One region of the Paenibacillus enshidis genome, then DNA from elsewhere that is predicted to be linked to it. Evidence: riboswitches for the same ligand, from Rfam matches in the RefSeq annotation. Region 1 holds a riboswitch; each other region holds the start of a gene.
What was found. Region 1 has a riboswitch for cyclic di-AMP ahead of ACE41H_RS20415 (C40 family peptidase). Riboswitches for the same ligand answer to the same signal wherever they lie in the genome.

Region 1 (5,841 bases):
TCGTCACCTATGAAGAGCCCTTCTCCACCGCACAGGTGCCAGGCGTCAAGATCAAGCTATATCTGGATTCCTCTCACAAAGAGCTGAAAGCCCGGTATATGTATGCAGCCAAGGCCGCATTGGACAGCTTCAGCAAATGGTACGGGCCCTACCCCTACTCCACCTTGTCCATCGTCGTTCCTCCGCAAAACGCAAACGGCGCCGGCGGGATGGAGTACCCGACGCTGGTTACGGCTTTCGGGGCTGACGATGCTACACCAGGATATAACCTGGAGCGGACCGTGGTGCATGAAATCGCCCATCAATATTTTTACGGCATCGTGGCCAGCAATGAATTTGAGGAACCGTGGCTGGACGAAGGGTTTACATCCTATGCGGAGGATAAATTAATGGAACAGGAATACGGTCTCATCCCGAATATTCCTTTGCAGTCTGGACAGGTCTATGCTCCTCAGTCGTTGACCCGCGAAGCGTGGAAATACAGCTCGCCTGACCACTATGCGCAGAATGCCTACCTGCGCGGCAAGCTGGTGCTGCTCGGGATGGAACAACAGCTGGGGAGCACCAAAATGGACACCCTGCTCCGTTCCTATGTGCGGAAATACCGCTTCAAGCATCCATCCACCCGCGATTTTCAGCGTATAGTGGAAAGCGTGACAGGCCGTTCATGGTCTCCCTATTTCAATCAGTACGTATATGGCAGCCAAATGGCTGATTTTGCGGTAGACAGCATTCAGCTGCGCAAGCTGGAGAATGGCATGTACGAGTCTGCCGTTACCGTGTCCAAAAAGGGCGGCGACGTGCCGGCCGTACCTATCCAAGTAGCATTCAAGGATAAAAGCAGCATACAGAAGACATGGGACGGCAAACAGCAGAAGGTAACCTACCGTTTTCAAAGCAGGTCCCCTGCAGTCTCGGTGGTCATTGATCCTCTTCATACGATCCCTCTGGAGAACAACCACCTGAATAACACACTGCTGGCTGAGCTGCCGGAGAAAACCGAAACACGCTGGCTTCTGGGGATGACCAGGCTGGCTGAAGCTTTGATTAGAAGTCTGTCATGGTGAGGTGTCCGCAGGTGATGAATTCTGTCAAAGAGGGTTGGACGCTCGTCCGCTTGCATTTTTTTATCGTAATTCTGCTGTTTATCTACCGTCTTGCTTGGGGAGTATTCAACTATAAGTACACTGAATCGGGTATCGTGCCTCTGCTGCTGCGCTATCCGGGAAGCGGCCAGAGCGAGCTCAACCGGACCTTATTCTGGATGGAAAGCCAGATTGCATTGGCGCAAAGCTCTTCCGTCCATCTGTATTTGTGGGTTCTGCTTGCGGTCATCGTGCTGCGCATGCTGCTGACCCCGTTGGTCCGGGCGGGTGTATATTACAGCCTGCATATGAAGAGACAGCAGGGGCGGCGCTCCTTTCTCACCGGCATCCGTCTGTTCTGGCGTTCGTCCCTTTTATATTACACGGTTGAAACCTGCCTTCTGCTGCTTCCCGGGTACTGGATTGTACCGCGTCTGCTGCAGACTCTGTCCGGTTCGCTGCAAGAACCGCTTCTTGCCGCCGTCCACCTTCTCCCTTACATCGTTTTATGGGGCATTTTGGCCTGGCTCATCCGTCAATGCGTGATGTACATGCAGTTCGGAACGATCAGCGGGAGGGGCGCATGGTTCTCGCTCGCCTGCTGCATGCGGTGTATTCTCCCCGGCATCGGAATATCCGCAGTGCTCGGAGCATCTGTCATCGTCCTGCTCTCTATCTTTAGCGTCTCTGGCTGGCTGTGGACAGGGTTGCTTGCACTCATCCTTCACCAGACTTATCATTTCATTTCTTCACTTTTTACAATATGGCACACATCTGCACAGTATTATTTATGGAATACTACTTGTGATTCGTTCACCAAGGAGTAAAATGATGCCAGCGTCTGCTGAAAATAATCTCATGTAAATTCTTTTAACATAGTACTTTCGATATTTTTAGTCTCTGTTTTAGCAGAGACTATTTTTTTACAGCTTTTTGCTATGAAACATTTGCCAAACTATGCTTCCTTTGTTACAATAGTCCCTGTGAACTGATAGTAACAACTTTGTAATTATTGCTGTAACCTTTTTAGACAACCTATTCATGAACGATCATATGCTTCAAGGTGCACATCTAGTAAAGCCGAATTCCCGGCACCGGGAAGCGGGGGAACCAGTTTTGGGTGAATTGATCTCGCATCAGAGGGATCATAGGGGAGCCTTCTACCGAACCCTTAAGCTAACTTCGCAGGCGTTGGAAGGGGTTTGTATTTTTTTGAAAAAGAAGCTAGCTATCGCAGCCATGAGTGCAGCAATCGCCTTCGCGGGCCTTTCATTCGGCGCTGGAAGCGTGTATGCGGACTCCAAAATGGACCAGGTCATCCAGGATGCCAAAGGCACCTCTTATAGAGCAGGCGGCACCACGCTGAGCGGATTTGACTGTTCCGGATTTACGAGTTATGTATTTGACCAGCTTGGGCTTGATCTTCCCCGCCAATCCTCCACCCAGTTCGAAGCGGGAACCGCTGTTTCGCGGGATGAAATGAGACCTGGAGACCTGGTATTCTTCAACACGAATGGAAGAGGAGTTTCTCATGTAGGGATTTATGTAGGTGACGGCAGATTTGCCCACTCCTCCTCATCACGTGGTGTCACCGTCAGTTCGTTGGGCGAAAGCTACTACGCTGATCGATACCTTGGTGCCAAACGTGTCATGAGTACATCCACTTACGAATCTGTTGCCCTTGATTAGAAATTATTTACATCATAACTTCAGCAGCTTCGATTCCCGCCGGAATTGAGGCTTTTTTTGTTGCCAAACAGGCTTAACCGAAGTACCCTTTTTAAGAAGGGATACGTAAGGGGGAAAAATATGTCCGCCGAATCAACAAGCTATCAGATCGTTCCGATGAGTGAAGAGCAGGCAGCTGCCATAAGTGAGTGGAAATATAAACCGCCCTATGACATTTATGGCTGGCTGCCTTGGGAGCAGATGAAGGCTCTCGACATCGAATTTGCCAACCCGGAGCTGCGAAGCTCCCAATATGTCGCTGTATTGGATGAGTCAGGTGGCCTATGCGGGTTTGCCCAATATTTTCCCATGGAAGAGGTGACCCGTCTTGGGCTCGGAATGCGGCCGGAATTATGCGGTCATGGACACGGTGCGGAGTTTGTCCGGGCTATCGCTGAGGAAGCCAGGCGCCGTGCGCCGCAAAATGAGATCGACCTCGAAGTCCTCGTCTGGAACAAACGGGCCATCAGGGCCTACCGTTCTGCAGGCTTTCGCATTACCGATGCCTATGAGCGGCAAACTCCGGACGGGATGAAGCCTTTTTATTGTATGGTCTACAATAGCGGGGAAGACGCAGACCCTATACCAAACGCCCTGGATTCAGAGTCTTAGCTCTACCCAGGGCGTTTGCTATTTGATCGCTTATTGCGGTCCGTTGATTTGCCGTTGCAAGGTTAATCCAGGATTAATCCTCCGAACGCATGTGTTCGAATGCTTCATTGTACTGCTGTGCTTCTTTTATATCTACTGCTGTAATCCCGCCTTCATCCCACGAGGTGAGGCGCAGCGTAACCGTCTTGTAATCAATGGTAATAAACGGATGGTGATTGAATGCTTCCGAAATACCGGCTACTTCATCCACGAATGCGATTCCTCTCATAAAGCTGGAAAAGACGTATTTCCGAACAATCCAGCGTCCCTCCTCTAGCTCCCAGCCCTCTAATCTCTCCAGATGAGCCTCTATTTCTTCTAATGTAAAAGGCATAGTATTCCTGCTCCTCTCCGTGATACGGAAGCCGTTCCTGATGTTATTGGGGCCAGCCCTTATGACCGTGTTCATATTACCATGGCTTCGCTGAGAAATCCAATGGCTATGTTATACGAGGGATACGAAGGTCAGCTCCTCTTCACCGATCAGAATGTCGATCCGGTAACGGTTTCGGTCATGAATGATGACACCGCTCCCGACCGTAATAACAGACTCTTCTCCAAGCGCGTAAAAGAGATCCTCGGCCAGCGCTTCCTGAACCTCAGCTCGTTCCGCACTCTCCAGACGCTCCCATTCCTCCTCTTCCATTTCAAAAAAAAGGTAACTGTCCGGAATACGCCCTACTGCGTCCGTCAACTCCTTCAGAATGAGTTCATATTCTCTTCCATGCCTAACACCCATGTGAGCCCTCCACTCTTCTCCATTCCGGATTTGGAATCCTGTTCTCAAAATTGTCATTTAACAGCGTTGTCTTCATTATACCGTGAAATCCCCCTAAAAAAAAAAGGGGCTTTTGTCGATAAATATGGTAGTCCGTTTCACCAAAATACGTTGGAGGGCAAGGATGTCCCCTGGCCGGACCGGATGTTCTACCAATTTCTCATGGACGAGGTGTACAATGCAAATTTCATCAATTATAGGACTTGCACTCGGGCTCATATCCCTGGTTGTCGGCATGATCCTCAAAGGGGCGCCTGTCGTCAATTTGGTTAATAACCCTGCAGCTTACATGATTATCTTTGTAGGCACAGCCGCCAGTGTATTCATGGCCTTCCCGATGTCGGACATGAAGAGAGTACCCAAGCTTTTCAAAATTATTTTCACTGAGCAAAAGCTGCCTGACCGCCAGCAATTGATCACTACATTTATGGAATGGGCCTCCATTACCCGCCGTGAAGGTCTGCTCGCCCTTGAGCCCAAGGTGGAAGAGATCGACAACGCCTTTCTGCGCAGCGGAATGCGGATGATTATTGACGGCAATGATCAGGAATTCGTACGGGATGTGCTTATGGAGGATATCAATGCAACGGAGGAAAGGCACCGGTCCGGTGCGCTGATCTTTTCCCAAGCCGGTATGTATGCTCCGACACTGGGGGTGCTCGGGGCGGTAGTCGGTCTGATCGCAGCTCTTGCCGATCTCAGTGATATGGAGAAGCTCTCTCACGCGATCGCCGCCGCCTTCATCGCCACACTTTTGGGTATTTTTACGGGTTATGTATTATGGCACCCTATGTCGAATAAATTAAAACGGCTGTCCAAAAGGGAAGTCGATATCAAGCTGATGATGGTGGAAGGCCTGCTGTCCATTCAATCCGGTGTATCCACCATAGCTATCAGTCAGAAGCTGTCCGTATTCCTCACTCCTACGGAGCGGGCTCAAATGAGCTCCGATGAGAAGGGAGCGAGCGACAGTGAGTAAAAAAGGCAGACACGAGCCGCATGAGGAGCATGCAGACGAGAGCTGGCTGCTTCCTTATTCCGATTTGATGACCCTGCTGCTCGCCTTGTTCATCGTTCTGTTCGGTATGAGCTCGTTGGATGCCAAGAAATTTGAACAGATGGCGAAGTCGATGAGCTCCGCCTTCAGCGGGGGAAGCGGTGTGCTGGATAATACCTCCGCCAACCCGGTCGAAAATCCCTCCGTGGATATGGGCAAGAATAAGGAAACCGTGCAGGACCCTGTGAAAAGCAAGCCGTCCAGCGAGCTCCAGAAGGAGCTTGCCCGCCGCGAGCAGGAAGATCTGGAGAAGCTCAAACGCCGAATAGACCAATATATCAAAGGAAACGGATTAACCGAGCAGCTGAGCACCAAGCTGAACCAATCCCAATTGATGATTACGATCTCTGATAATGCCCTGTTTGCATCCGGACAGGCGGTCGTTAAGCCTGAAGCCCGCAAGCTTGCTACTTCAATTGCCACTCTGCTGGATGAATTCCCGGATTATGATGTTATTGTCTCCGGACATACGGATAATGTTCCCATTTCCAACAGCAAATATCCTTCCAACTGGGAGCTGAGCGCCGACCGTGCTTTGAACT
Region 2 (5,841 bases), on a different contig from region 1:
ACCGATAAAGGCAATTTTGTCCCTGCGTGCTTTTTGCCGGTCCAGCTTCTCAATCTCCTCTACCTTATGCTGCGGCAGGAGCTCGGCGTGCACTTCGTCCAGACCAAGCTTCCGGCCTACGGCCTCACCAACAGCTTTCGCATCACCGGTAAGCATGATCGTCTTTTTCATGCCCAGCTCTTTCAAGGAGCGGATGGTCTGTTCCGCATCCTCCTTAATCTCGTCCGCAATGACGATATACCCCGCATAGCTCCCATCGATAGCTACGTGCACGACCGTTCCCGGTTCTTCAGGTGTCTCGAAAGGAATCTGCTCCCGGTTCATGAGCTTGGCATTGCCGGCCAGAATCTGTTTTCCTTCAAACCGCACCTGAATGCCGTGGCCCGCGATTTCGTTATATTCCTGAACATCAGCCGCCTGCAGCTCTTGCCCGTAAGCTGCGCGAATGGATTCGGCAATCGGGTGATTGGAATGGAGCTCGGCATAAGCAGCGCTGCGGAGCAGCTCCTCCCGGGTTGCCCCGTTAGCTGGATAAATCCCGGTCACGGTAAAGGCCCCTTTCGTAAGGGTGCCTGTTTTATCGAATACGACATATTTTACATCATTCAGGGCTTCAAGATAGTTGCTGCCCTTCACGAGCACACCTTGCCTGGAGGCCGCCCCGATCCCGCCGAAAAATCCGAGCGGAATGGACACCACCAACGCGCAAGGGCAGGAAATAACGAGAAACACCAGAGCACGGTAGACCCATTCGGAAAACGTGGCACCACTGATCAGCAATGGCGGCACGACGGCCAGCAGGGTGGCGACAATGACGACAACCGGCGTATAATAGCGTGCGAATTTCGTAATAAACTGCTCCGTCGGCGCCTTCTTGCTGCTTGCATTTTGTACCAGCTCCAAAATTTTGGAAACGGTGGATTCACCGTAGCTTTTAGCAACTTCAACGGTCAATACTCCGTTTTTGTTAACAAAGCCGCTTAATACCTCATCCCCGGGCTCGACCTCGCGCGGCACGGATTCGCCTGTTAAAGCCGAGGTGTCCATGGCGGTTCTGCCCTCCAGCACTTTGCCGTCGAGCGGGACCCGCTCGCCAGGCTTCACTATGATGAGATCACCGACACGAACCTCTTCCGGGGCCACCCGCTTCGTCTCAATTCCCATCTGCAGGTTGGCATAATCAGGCCGGATATCCATCAGGCTGCTGATGGACTTGCGCGACCGGCTCACAGCTATGCTCTGGAACAGCTCACCTACCTGATAGAACAGCATGACGGCCACGCCTTCGGGATACTGCTGAATGGCAAAGGCGCCGATGGTGGCGATGGACATCAGAAAATGCTCGTCGAACACCTGACCTCTGAGGATATTTTTAACAGCTCTGAGGACAATGTCACCGCCAACAATAAGATAAGCGACGGCGAACAGCGCAAACTCCGCTACTCCCGTAACAGGTGACAATAACCCGACTCCTGTAAGAAGGGCACCTGCAATCAAGCGAATGATCATGCGTTTCGTATTGCCCGCCCCATGATCATGGCTGTGCCCGTGACTGTGGTCGTGAGCATGATCGTGGTTATGACCATTCTGTGCAGCCACATGGCTTATGGCCGCTTTCGCAGCAGCTCCGTTCCCCTTCTCCACGACCTGAATATGAGGCTCCAACTGATTCACTTTTTTCCTGGCTGCTGTGACGACATCCTGATCATGCGTTTTGTCCACTTCCATCGTAAGTGTCTTGCTTACAAAGTTAACAGAACAGTCCATAACCCCGTCCAGCTTCTTCACACCGTTCTCAATCTTCATGGCGCAATTCGCACAGTCCAGGCCTTCCAGTATAAGCTCCCGTTTCACCTTTTCAACCGCTGTACCCATGAGGCTCCTCCCCTTCCTGGCAGCCAAATAACTATATATGAATAATTGTTCATGTGTTTTGAATTTATTATATGTAGTGAAGGAGAGGATTGTCAATGCAGTATTCCCAATCTGTGCAAAGTGCATGACCGGATAGCAAAAGAGGACAAACCTGAAAATAACTTCAGGCTTGTCCTCTTTCATTTCGTCAACGCGCTTCGCTCACCATTTGGGCATAGCTTGTCTGGCTGATGACGCGGCGGGCAGTTACATATCTGTTCTGATAATAAGACTCCGACAGGCTGCTGACAGTAACACCCTGGCTGCTTGAGGAATGGGCAAACTGATTGTTCCCCAAATAGATGCCGGCATGGGAAATGCCGCGTCCGCTTGTGTTAAAAAACACCAGGTCTCCCGCCCGGAGATCTTCTTTGGCGACTGCTATACCTGCGTTAGCCTGCTGTTGGGAAGTGCGGGGCAAGTCCAAACTAAACTTGTTGAATATGTACAGAATAAAACCGGAACAATCGAATCCTGCAGTTGTGGTGCCCCCATATTTGTATGGAGTGCCTGCAACCTGACTAACATAGCTGTTGATTTGTGCTTCGCTGGCATGTGTAGTGGCAGCCCCGGATGTAAACAGTACGGCAGCTCCAAAAATCGACAATATCGCTTTTTTCAAAAAAATGTTCTCCCTTCAACGCCTACGGAGTTAGCTGAGGGTTAGGTAGAAGGTTCCCTTTACTCTTTTATGTACAAGAATAATTCACCCGGAATGGTTCCCCCGTTTTCAAACACAATGAAATTCGGCAAATATTAAAATTTTGTAACCTTAATCAGAGTAATATACCCGAATGCTCTTTGTCAATGGAAGAAATACCCTTATAGATCGAAGATAAAATGGCTATATATCACTAAAAAAAGAAGTCCATAAAAGTAACACAAAAGAAACAAAAATGTAAACACGTAATGCATAGTTAGCTGAATCGAGAAACATATTACACGCAGGTTGGAGGAAAACACCGTCAAGATGGCATGTAAAAAACCGGTCGTGGCAGTTCCTTCAACCGGTTGAATGCTTCCATATTATTATCGGAGTCGGACTTCTTTCGGAGGCGTGTTAATCTTATGTTAATATAGATTTAACAAGCGACGGGAGTTGATCTTGATGAAAAGATATCCCCTTTGGTACAACGTAATTGTAGGAGCTGTACTGATCGCACTGATCTGCGCACTATTTTTTGTGGAATATAACATAACACCCTATGCCTTGTTCGTCCTGTTTATAGCCATGGCTTCCCGGGATTGGAAGACCGACCGCCGCTACTCCATTTTGTATCTTGTTTTGGCGGGGGTATACATTATTTTGATGCTGTAGCCTTTTGAACCTGTTGGCGCTCCGTAAAATAATAGATCAGTGCCATGGCTGGCAGGGCAATGCCTATGACGGACGCCGCCTTCCAGCCCCCCAGGTCATAAGCCCATCCGCCCGCTGCAGAGCCCAGGGCTCCACCTGCAAAAAAGATAGCCATAAACAAGCCGTTCAACCGGCTGCGCACCTCGGCTCCAAGGGCAAAAATCGCACGCTGGCTGAGAACCAGATTAGCCGACACGCCCATGTCTAAAAGAATCGCAGAAAAGACTAATATGGTTACGGTAAGCACCGAACGGGTATGAACCATGAAAGGCAGAGCCAGTGAAATGATGACTGCAGCCAAAGCAAGCCCTGTTGCCGGCCGAATCCAACCCCGGTCCGCAAGACGGCCGGCAATCGGTGCCGCGATCGCGCCAGATACTCCCGCTAAGGCAAACAGTGCCACTTCCGTTTGCGAAAAATGAAATGCAGGCCCTGTCAGTAAGAGCGAAACCGTCGTCCAGAACAAGCTGAAGGTCCCAAATACAGCAGCATGATAAATGGCCCGGCGCCGCAGGATTGGCGTAGTTTTCAGCAGATGCCACATCGATCCGATGAGCCTGGAGTAAGATTCGTTTGTCACCGGCTTTCTGGCAGGAAGCGCCTTGGCCAGAACCAGAGCCAGCACAAGAATCAGTACGGCGGATAAGACGAATACAGAACGCCAGCCCAGCAGATCAGCGACCATGCTGGACAGCGGACGTGCAAGCATAATGCCGAGCAGCAAGCCGCTCATCACATTTCCCACGACACGCCCGCGGGTTTCGTCAGGGGCAAGATGGGCCGCATAAGGCACCAAAATCTGCGCTGCCACCGATCCGATCCCGATCATTGCGGCCGCAAGAAGAAACAGTGCGGCGCTTGGAGCCACCGCCAGGGTAAGCAGAGACAGTGTAGTGAGCAGCAGGGCACCTACAACCAACCTCCTGTTTTCAACAATATCCCCCAATGGGACGATAAATAGCAGGCCGATGCCGTAGCCAATCTGCGTCAGGGTAACGATCAAGCCCGCCGCTCCCGAAGATAGTCCGATGGACGAGCTGATTTCCCCGACCAAAGGCTGGGCATAATATAAATTAGCCACAATGATGCCGCACGAGATGGCCAGAAAAAGTGTCAGCCACGTCGGAACGGTTTTCACAACCGATTGATTTCCTATTGAACTCATAAAAAGGGCCCCTTTACATTTTGATTTCATTTTACAGGAATGAATGTTCCAGAAAACTCAAAAAAATTTAGCTACAGCATTTCAATTACCGCAGCTATCATGTCTTCGGCCGCTCGCCTGTCACTTGTGGATCTGGCCACAACGTTGATGCCGTGATTCAGGTGAAGCAGTAGGGACGCAAGCACTTTGATATCCTTGTCAGGGCTGATTTCGCCGCTCTGCTGGCCTTTTTGCAAAAGCTCATAAAACAATCGTTCGAGCTCATTCAGACTTTCCCGCGTCAATTGATGAAACTCTTCGTGCGGAGAATCCACAGAAACGATCGTGTTTGTAACCAGACAGCCTTTAGGATAGGTTTCGTCATATGCGCCTGCAATATGCAGGTCAAAATACTGGCGGACTCCCTCTTTTACAGATGTGGCTTGCCGCAGAAGGGTCCGCTTTTTCTCCCAAACCTTCTTATAATACTTAAAGGCCTGCACATAAAGCGTTTCTTTGTCCACAAACGTTTCATACATGCTCGATCTGCTGATGCCCATCGCTTTGACCAAATCGGGTATGCTCGTCGCTTCATAGCCCTTTTCCCAGAAAACGAGCATCGCTTTATGCAGCACCTGTTCATAGTCAAATTCTTTGGTGCGTCCCATGATCATCCCTTCCTTCTCTTCGCTAACAACAGTATACATTTTCCGAAATGATCAGTCCAGTATTTTTTTCAGAAAATGGACGAGGGCTGTCAGCCGCTCTGCTAATGCGTGCTTATCCCTACCTATAAAAATGACATTAAGAAAGAACAGGGGCAAGCTTATCCCTGTTCTTTGGAGACCCATGCTCGCTAATTGGCTGAGTTATGCTGCCACTTGAAGAACAGCGGAGCATATCGAATGGCTTCCTTATCCTTCATTAAATTATTGGACGTGGTTAACTCCTCCGGTATACCATCTTATCTTGAAAAGAAATAGCTTTTCCCCTCTTCCGCTCTAATATCGAGGGGAGCAAGCCCCGGTGCCTCTATCCGGCAGCAGGGTCCGTCCGCCGTACACTCAACGACCACCTCCGTAACGAGAGACCCCGACCATTTGAAGCTGATTGTGAACCCTCCCCGCGCGCGAAGCCCTTTGACTTCTCCTTCGCTCCACTTCCGGGGCAGGGCGGGAAGCAGCCGGATCACGCCGGTGTGGCTTTGCAGCAGCATCTCGGCAATACCCGCAGCACCTCCGAAATTGCCGTCAATCTGAAACGGCGGATGGTTATCGAACAGGTTGGGCAGAGTGGAGTGATCAAGCAGTGCCATTACATTTTCATACGCCTTCTCCCCATCCTGCAGCCGTGCCCAGAAATTAATAATCCAGGCCCGGCTCCAGCCGGTATGTCCGCCGCCACTGGCCAATCTCCGTTCCAGCGT
Region 3 (5,841 bases), on a different contig from region 1:
GGAACTGCAGCGCAAAATGCAGGAAGCGGCGGAGGAGCTCTACTTCGAGCGTGCGAAGGAGCTACGGGATCAGATTATCAGCATTGAGGCCTTGATGGAGAAGCAGAAGATTACAACGGCCGATACGAAGGATCGCGACGTGTTCGGCTTTGCCGTAGACAAAGGCTGGATGTGTGTGCAGATTTTGTACGTCCGCAAAGGTAAAATGATCGAACGTCACATGTCGACCTTCCCGTTCTATGGTGAGCCGTACAATGACTTTATTTCTTACGTGACCCAATACTACAGTGATAATCCGGCGCTGCCGCAGGAAATTCTGCTGCCTGACGCGCCATCTGTGGAGGGCTCTGCCTCCGGGGAAGAGCAGAATGTGACAGGAGCGGATCTGCAGCAGGCGGACCGGGCGGCGGAGTCTGCTGCTGTCTACACCGCCGGTGAGAACTCTCTGATGGAAAAAGGGCAGCAGGGCGAGGAAGACCCGCAGTTATCGGCAGGTGGCGGCCTGGAGGAACCCCATACGGCGGCAGCCGCGCTGCAGCAATGGCTTGAGATCAAGGTGCTGCTTCCGCGGCGAGGGTTGAAGCGTCAGATGGTCAGCATGGCGACGGAGAACGCCCGGGTCGCGCTGGATGAGAAGTTCCGCCTGATCGCCAGGGATGAGGAAAGAACGTCCAAGGCGGCGGATAATCTGGGTCGCGCCATCGGCCTGGAGAGCCTGCACCGCGTGGAGGCGTTTGATAACTCCAACATTCAAGGGGCCAACCCGGTATCCGCGATGATCGTGTTTATCGATGGCAAACCGGCCAAGAAGGAATACCGCAAGTACAAAATCCGCTCTGTACAGGGACCGGATGATTATGAAACGATGCGCGAGGTCATCCGCCGCCGTTATGAACGGGTGCTGAAGGAAAATCTGGAGATGCCCGATCTCATTGTGGTGGACGGCGGGCGCGGCCAGATTTCGGCTGCGGTGGATGTGCTGCAGAACGAGCTGGGGCTGTTCATCCCGGTATGCGGTCTCGTCAAGGATGCCAAGCATAAGACGTCCCAGCTGCTCGTCGGCGATCCGCCGGAGACGGTGGCGCTTCCGCGCAACAGTGAGGAGTTTTACCTGCTGCAGCGCATCCAGGAAGAGGTTCACCGCTTCGCCATTACGTTTCACAGGGAGCAGCGCGGCAAGTCCATGGTGACCTCCAGACTGGATTCAATTCCGGGCATTGGGGAAAAACGGCGCAAACTGCTGCTTAAGCATTTCGGCTCCATTAAAAAAATAAAAGAGGCCAGTGTTGAAGATTTCCGGCCTCTCTCGATCGGCGACAAGCTCGCCACACAAATTATAGCTGCCCTTCAGGATGAGGAGTCGTAATAAACGGCTTCTCTTTTTTAGTAGGGTTGAAGAGATACACTACATAGCCGACTACAGCCGGCAGCACCATCCCGATGGCTCCTACGGCGATGTTGACGACATCTCCCATCGACATCAGGCTGATGCCCATCAGAATGCTGTCAAATATGACATGACTGAACATGGCGGTAATGAAGCCGTATTTAAGGAAAATAAAGCTGAACAGCAGCCCGAGGAACAGCAGTTCAATCGGACGGGTGATGACAGGATAAATCGGGTACAGGGTATGTCCGAACGCCCAGATCAGTGAGCTGAGGGCGCTGGCGGCCAGCGTGCTGCGCACGATCTTTCTCAGCATCGGGATGCCGAACAGCCTGTAAAGCGCTTCTTCCCCGATTCCCGCCATCCAGGCCATGATCGGCAGCAGCCAGGCGTAGGTCATATTATACGGCGACTGCGTTTCATCGATGGTGGACCAGCTGCCGATCAGCAGGTTGAGAATGACAAAGATGACGGACTGAACCCCAAGCAGGATGAAAGCCCACACATATCCGGCGCCCATGCTGCGCAGCACATACACTCCATATCCGGGCTCCTTTGCACGCGGCCACGGGTTGAGTCCTGCTGTTTTCCAAAGCCCGTTGCCTCCTACAAAGGAGAAGTAAATGATAACTCCCATCATCAGATTAAAGATGATTTGCAGACCGATGCCGAAGATCAGGATGTCGCTATTGGCGGATTGGGCTTGCAAATAAGGCATCATGTTGAGCAGAGTCAGCACCGAAATGGCAAAATAAACGAAGCTCAGAATAATACCGCGGGTAAACGAGGTATGACGTCGGGTCAAGCTGCTGTACACCACGGCAAGCACACCGAGCACAAAGGAAAACAGCATGTAGCCGATATAGTACAAAAGGTTGGCAAGCTTCGTCTGTTGATCGACATATTCCGTATGGGAAGAAGGAACGGCAAAGGAGGACTCCAGAGAGCGGACACCCCCGTTTTCAAACGTCAGTCTGACCTGAAGCATAGCATCCCCGATCTTGCTTCCTTCGTCCGAATAGGTAAGTCCGGGTTCACCTTCCCTGGTCTCAGCGGTTAGATTTTCCGTGTTATACCCCATTTGCTTCAGCAAAGGGGCAGCCAAAGCCTTTTTATCTGCAAGCGGCATACCTTCTTCGTATGCCCGCAGCAGTCCGCTCCGGGTTTCACCGTCAGGAAGAGCCTCGGTGTTGTTATAAAATCCGTCCCCGTTTTGAATAATAAAACCGGCAGGCTTCCCCGTCTGCAGACCGACATCAACCATGACGGTGCGGTCCTGCGCCGGGTCGGGAAGGCTGACCCGGTAAAATTCGTAAGGATACTTCCCGCCCCACTTCCGATTGTATTCGGGGATAAGCTGCTCTTTGGAAAGATACCCGTACAGTTCGGAATGTGCTTCATAGGCGGGAGCGGGCATTCCCCCTGCCGACTCTTTAAAACCCAAAACGGACTTGGCAAAGCCTTCTGCGCGCTCTACAGCCTTCTGTTTGCTGATTGCCTCCCCTGGCTGATTCTGGCTTAAGGATGCGAGAACCGGCAGCAGCACCTGCAGCAGCAGAAACACGGCGAGGCCGATGATGCCCAGGATGCTCAGCTTCTTGAAATCAGCGGTTAATTTAACCGGTTTTCCTATGGGATTCATCTAATACCTCCTTCATATGGACCATTTTAACATCTTTCCGTGAGAAGTTCCCTTCCTTTGCAGGAAGGGGATGAAAGGACCGCCATCGCTTCATAAACGTGTGTAAATGCGATGAAAAAGATGAAAGAATACAATAATGTAGGATTCATGAGAGCTGGAACGCTTCTTTTGCTCTGAATTGGCGTTATTTGAGCCTTTTTCATGAAAAGCATCTTTTGTGATGTACAAGGAGAAGGTTTATAATTTGTTTGCAATTGCATACAAGCCGAATTTCGTTATGAATACGGGGGAACCATTTAATTGGGGTGAATTTCGCATCTGGTCATGGGCCGGGTCTGAATAGGGCGATTTCTGCGGCCCGAATCCGTCAGCTAACCTCGTAGGCTGCAGGCAGGAACCTGGTCAGGCACTTGGTTTTCCGGTGTCTTTTTTTAATGACTTTTTCTAGAGGTGTATAATGATAATTCCCAAATTGAAATGGCTGCGCCTTTCCCCTCCGCGCATTCTCGTGAGCGGTTTTGCCCTTATTATTTTGCTCGGTGCAGGACTGCTTATGCTGCCAATCTCCAATACGTCGGGGGTGCCGCTGCCTTTTATTGACGCTTTGTTCACAGCGACGTCGGCTACTTGTGTGACCGGTCTGGTCGTTGTGGATACAGGCACGCATTTCACGGTATTCGGTCAGGTCGTCATCGCGCTGTTAATTCAGATCGGAGGCCTTGGCTTCATGACAATGGCTACCTTGCTGGCTCTTGTGTTCAAACGCAGAATTTCGCTGAAGGAGCGGCTGATTCTTCAAGAAGCGATGAATCAAACCTCCATGGAGGGTATTGTCGCCCTGATCCGCAAGGTGCTGTTGTACTCGCTAACCATAGAAGCAGTGTGTGCCGTAGTGTTCGCGGTCCGTTGGTCCTTTGACATGCCTGTAGGCAGAGCTATTTATTTCGGGGTGTGGCATGCCATTTCGATGTTCAACAATGCGGGTTTTGACCTGTTCGGCGATTTCCGCAGCCTGACGTTATACGTCAACGATCCGGTTGTCAACTTTACAGCCATGTTTTTGATCGTTACCGGCGGTATCGGTTTTGTGGTCATGTCGGATCTGGTGGAATACCGCAAGAAAAGAAAGCTGTCCCTGCATACCAAAGTCGTGCTTACGATGACGGCTATTCTTATTATTGCAGGAGCGCTCGTTATTTTCGTCTTTGAATTCACCAATCCGAAGACGCTTGCCAGCCTTCCCTGGTCAGGCAAAATCCTGGGATCGTTGTTCCAGTCGGTTACGCCCCGTACGGCGGGCGCCAATACGCTGGATATTGCGGGACTCCGTCAGGCCACGCAGTTTTTCATTATTATATTGATGTTTATCGGCGCGTCTCCAGGCTCAACGGGGGGCGGCATCAAAACGACGACCTTTACGATCATGGCTGGAGCCGTTGTGTCCATGATTCGCGGAAGGGAAGATATCGTGATTTACCGTTACCGTCTGGCTCAGGATCGTATTTTGAAAGCACTCACGATTACACTGCTCGCCCTTTTTCTCGTGATAGCTGTTACGATGATCTTGACGACTACAGAGGATCGTCATTTTCTGATGATTCTGTTCGAAACGACCTCTGCATTCGGAACAGTCGGGCTTTCCATGGGGCTGACGCCCGATTTGTCGGTGATCGGCAAAATATTGATTAGCTTCACGATGTTTGCGGGCAGGCTCGGACCGATCACGCTCGCATATGCTTTGGGCAAAAAACAGAACAAAGAGCTTTACCGTCACCCTGAAGGCAAAATGATTATTGGATAAGGGAGTTACAGATCAACAATGAAGATTCAGCAGTTCGTGATTATCGGTTTGGGACGCTTTGGCTCCAGCCTGGGATTGCAGCTTATGGAAATGGGATACGAGGTGCTTGGCATCGATAGGGATGAAGATGTCGTTGAGGAAATGAGCGAGCATCTGACCCATGCGGTGGCCGGTGATGCAACCGATGAGCAACTGCTCCGTTCCATCGGGGTCCGCAATATGGATTGCGGCATCGTGGCCATCGGGGACGACATCCAAATGAGCATTCTCGCTACTATTCTATTGAAGGAACTGGGCATCAAGACCGTGGTGGCCAAAGCGATCTCCAAGCTGCACGGAAGGGCGCTGGAAAAGCTGGGGGTGGACCGTATCGTATATCCGGAGCGGGATATGGGCATACGGGTCGCTCACCAGCTGGTTACCCCCAATTTGCTTGATTATCTGCAGCTTTCCAAGGACTACACCATTGCGGAACTGAATGTGCCGGCATGCCTGAACGGCAAAACGCTGTCTGAGCTGAATACACGGACCCGTTTCGGCTGCAGCATCGTGGCCATTCACACCAGCAACGGGGTGCTGATTGCGCCGACGGCCATGGATAAGGTGCACCGTGATGACATCATGGTCATCATCGGTACAAATGATAACATCGGCCGGTTCGAGGAAGAAGTGGTTAATCAGTAATCATTCTGCTCATTTTGTAAGTGTTAATTAAAAAATAAGTGGGAATAGCTTGGATAATAATATCGATAAACGAGGCCGGTTGGAGGAAGAGGTATTTTCCTACCGCAGCACGAAGGACCAAAAAGTGATTCTATACTGGCAAGGCAGACAAGTGATGATCTTGCAAGGAAAAGATAGCGAAAAATTCCTGCAGCGAATCGCCAATGCCAACGTCAGCCAAGAAGAACAGTTGATTATGGCCAAGGTCACAGGAAATTTTAAGCGGGGAAACGAAAAGCTGCCAAAGCGCCGGTAGGACTAGGATCAAAATTTGACAGTACCCATAAC

Region 2: it holds a riboswitch for cyclic di-AMP, as region 1 does, so the genes downstream of both, ACE41H_RS22030 (C40 family peptidase) here and ACE41H_RS20415 (C40 family peptidase) in region 1, are expected to answer to the same signal.
Region 3: it holds a riboswitch for cyclic di-AMP, as region 1 does, so the genes downstream of both, ACE41H_RS10360 (TrkH family potassium uptake protein) here and ACE41H_RS20415 (C40 family peptidase) in region 1, are expected to answer to the same signal.

What each region holds. Positions count from the first base shown of each region.
Region 1 covers NZ_JBHHMI010000025.1:29,189-35,029, reverse strand. The annotation lists gene ACE41H_RS20425 (M1 family metallopeptidase) at 1-1,067, shown strand, start outside; gene ACE41H_RS20420 (hypothetical protein) at 1,082-1,912, shown strand; cyclic di-AMP (ydaO/yuaA leader) riboswitch at 2,154-2,291, shown strand; gene ACE41H_RS20415 (C40 family peptidase) at 2,298-2,774, shown strand; gene ACE41H_RS20410 (GNAT family N-acetyltransferase) at 2,895-3,425, shown strand; gene ACE41H_RS20405 (4a-hydroxytetrahydrobiopterin dehydratase) at 3,499-3,798, opposite strand; gene ACE41H_RS20400 (hypothetical protein) at 3,910-4,203, opposite strand; gene motA (flagellar motor stator protein MotA) at 4,421-5,221, shown strand; gene motB (flagellar motor protein MotB) at 5,193-5,841, shown strand, end outside.
Region 2 covers NZ_JBHHMI010000031.1:43,994-49,834, forward strand. The annotation lists gene ACE41H_RS22025 (heavy metal translocating P-type ATPase) at 1-1,875, opposite strand, end outside; gene ACE41H_RS22030 (C40 family peptidase) at 2,063-2,536, opposite strand; cyclic di-AMP (ydaO/yuaA leader) riboswitch at 2,541-2,676, opposite strand; gene ACE41H_RS22035 (hypothetical protein) at 3,023-3,232, shown strand; gene ACE41H_RS22040 (MFS transporter) at 3,216-4,436, opposite strand; gene ACE41H_RS22045 (TetR/AcrR family transcriptional regulator) at 4,508-5,083, opposite strand; gene ACE41H_RS22050 (glycoside hydrolase family 95 protein) at 5,380-5,841, opposite strand, start outside.
Region 3 covers NZ_JBHHMI010000007.1:80,841-86,681, forward strand. The annotation lists gene uvrC (excinuclease ABC subunit UvrC) at 1-1,366, shown strand, start outside; gene ACE41H_RS10355 (CPBP family intramembrane glutamic endopeptidase) at 1,335-3,029, opposite strand; cyclic di-AMP (ydaO/yuaA leader) riboswitch at 3,283-3,430, shown strand; gene ACE41H_RS10360 (TrkH family potassium uptake protein) at 3,487-4,830, shown strand; gene ACE41H_RS10365 (potassium channel family protein) at 4,849-5,514, shown strand; gene ACE41H_RS10370 (hypothetical protein) at 5,564-5,809, shown strand.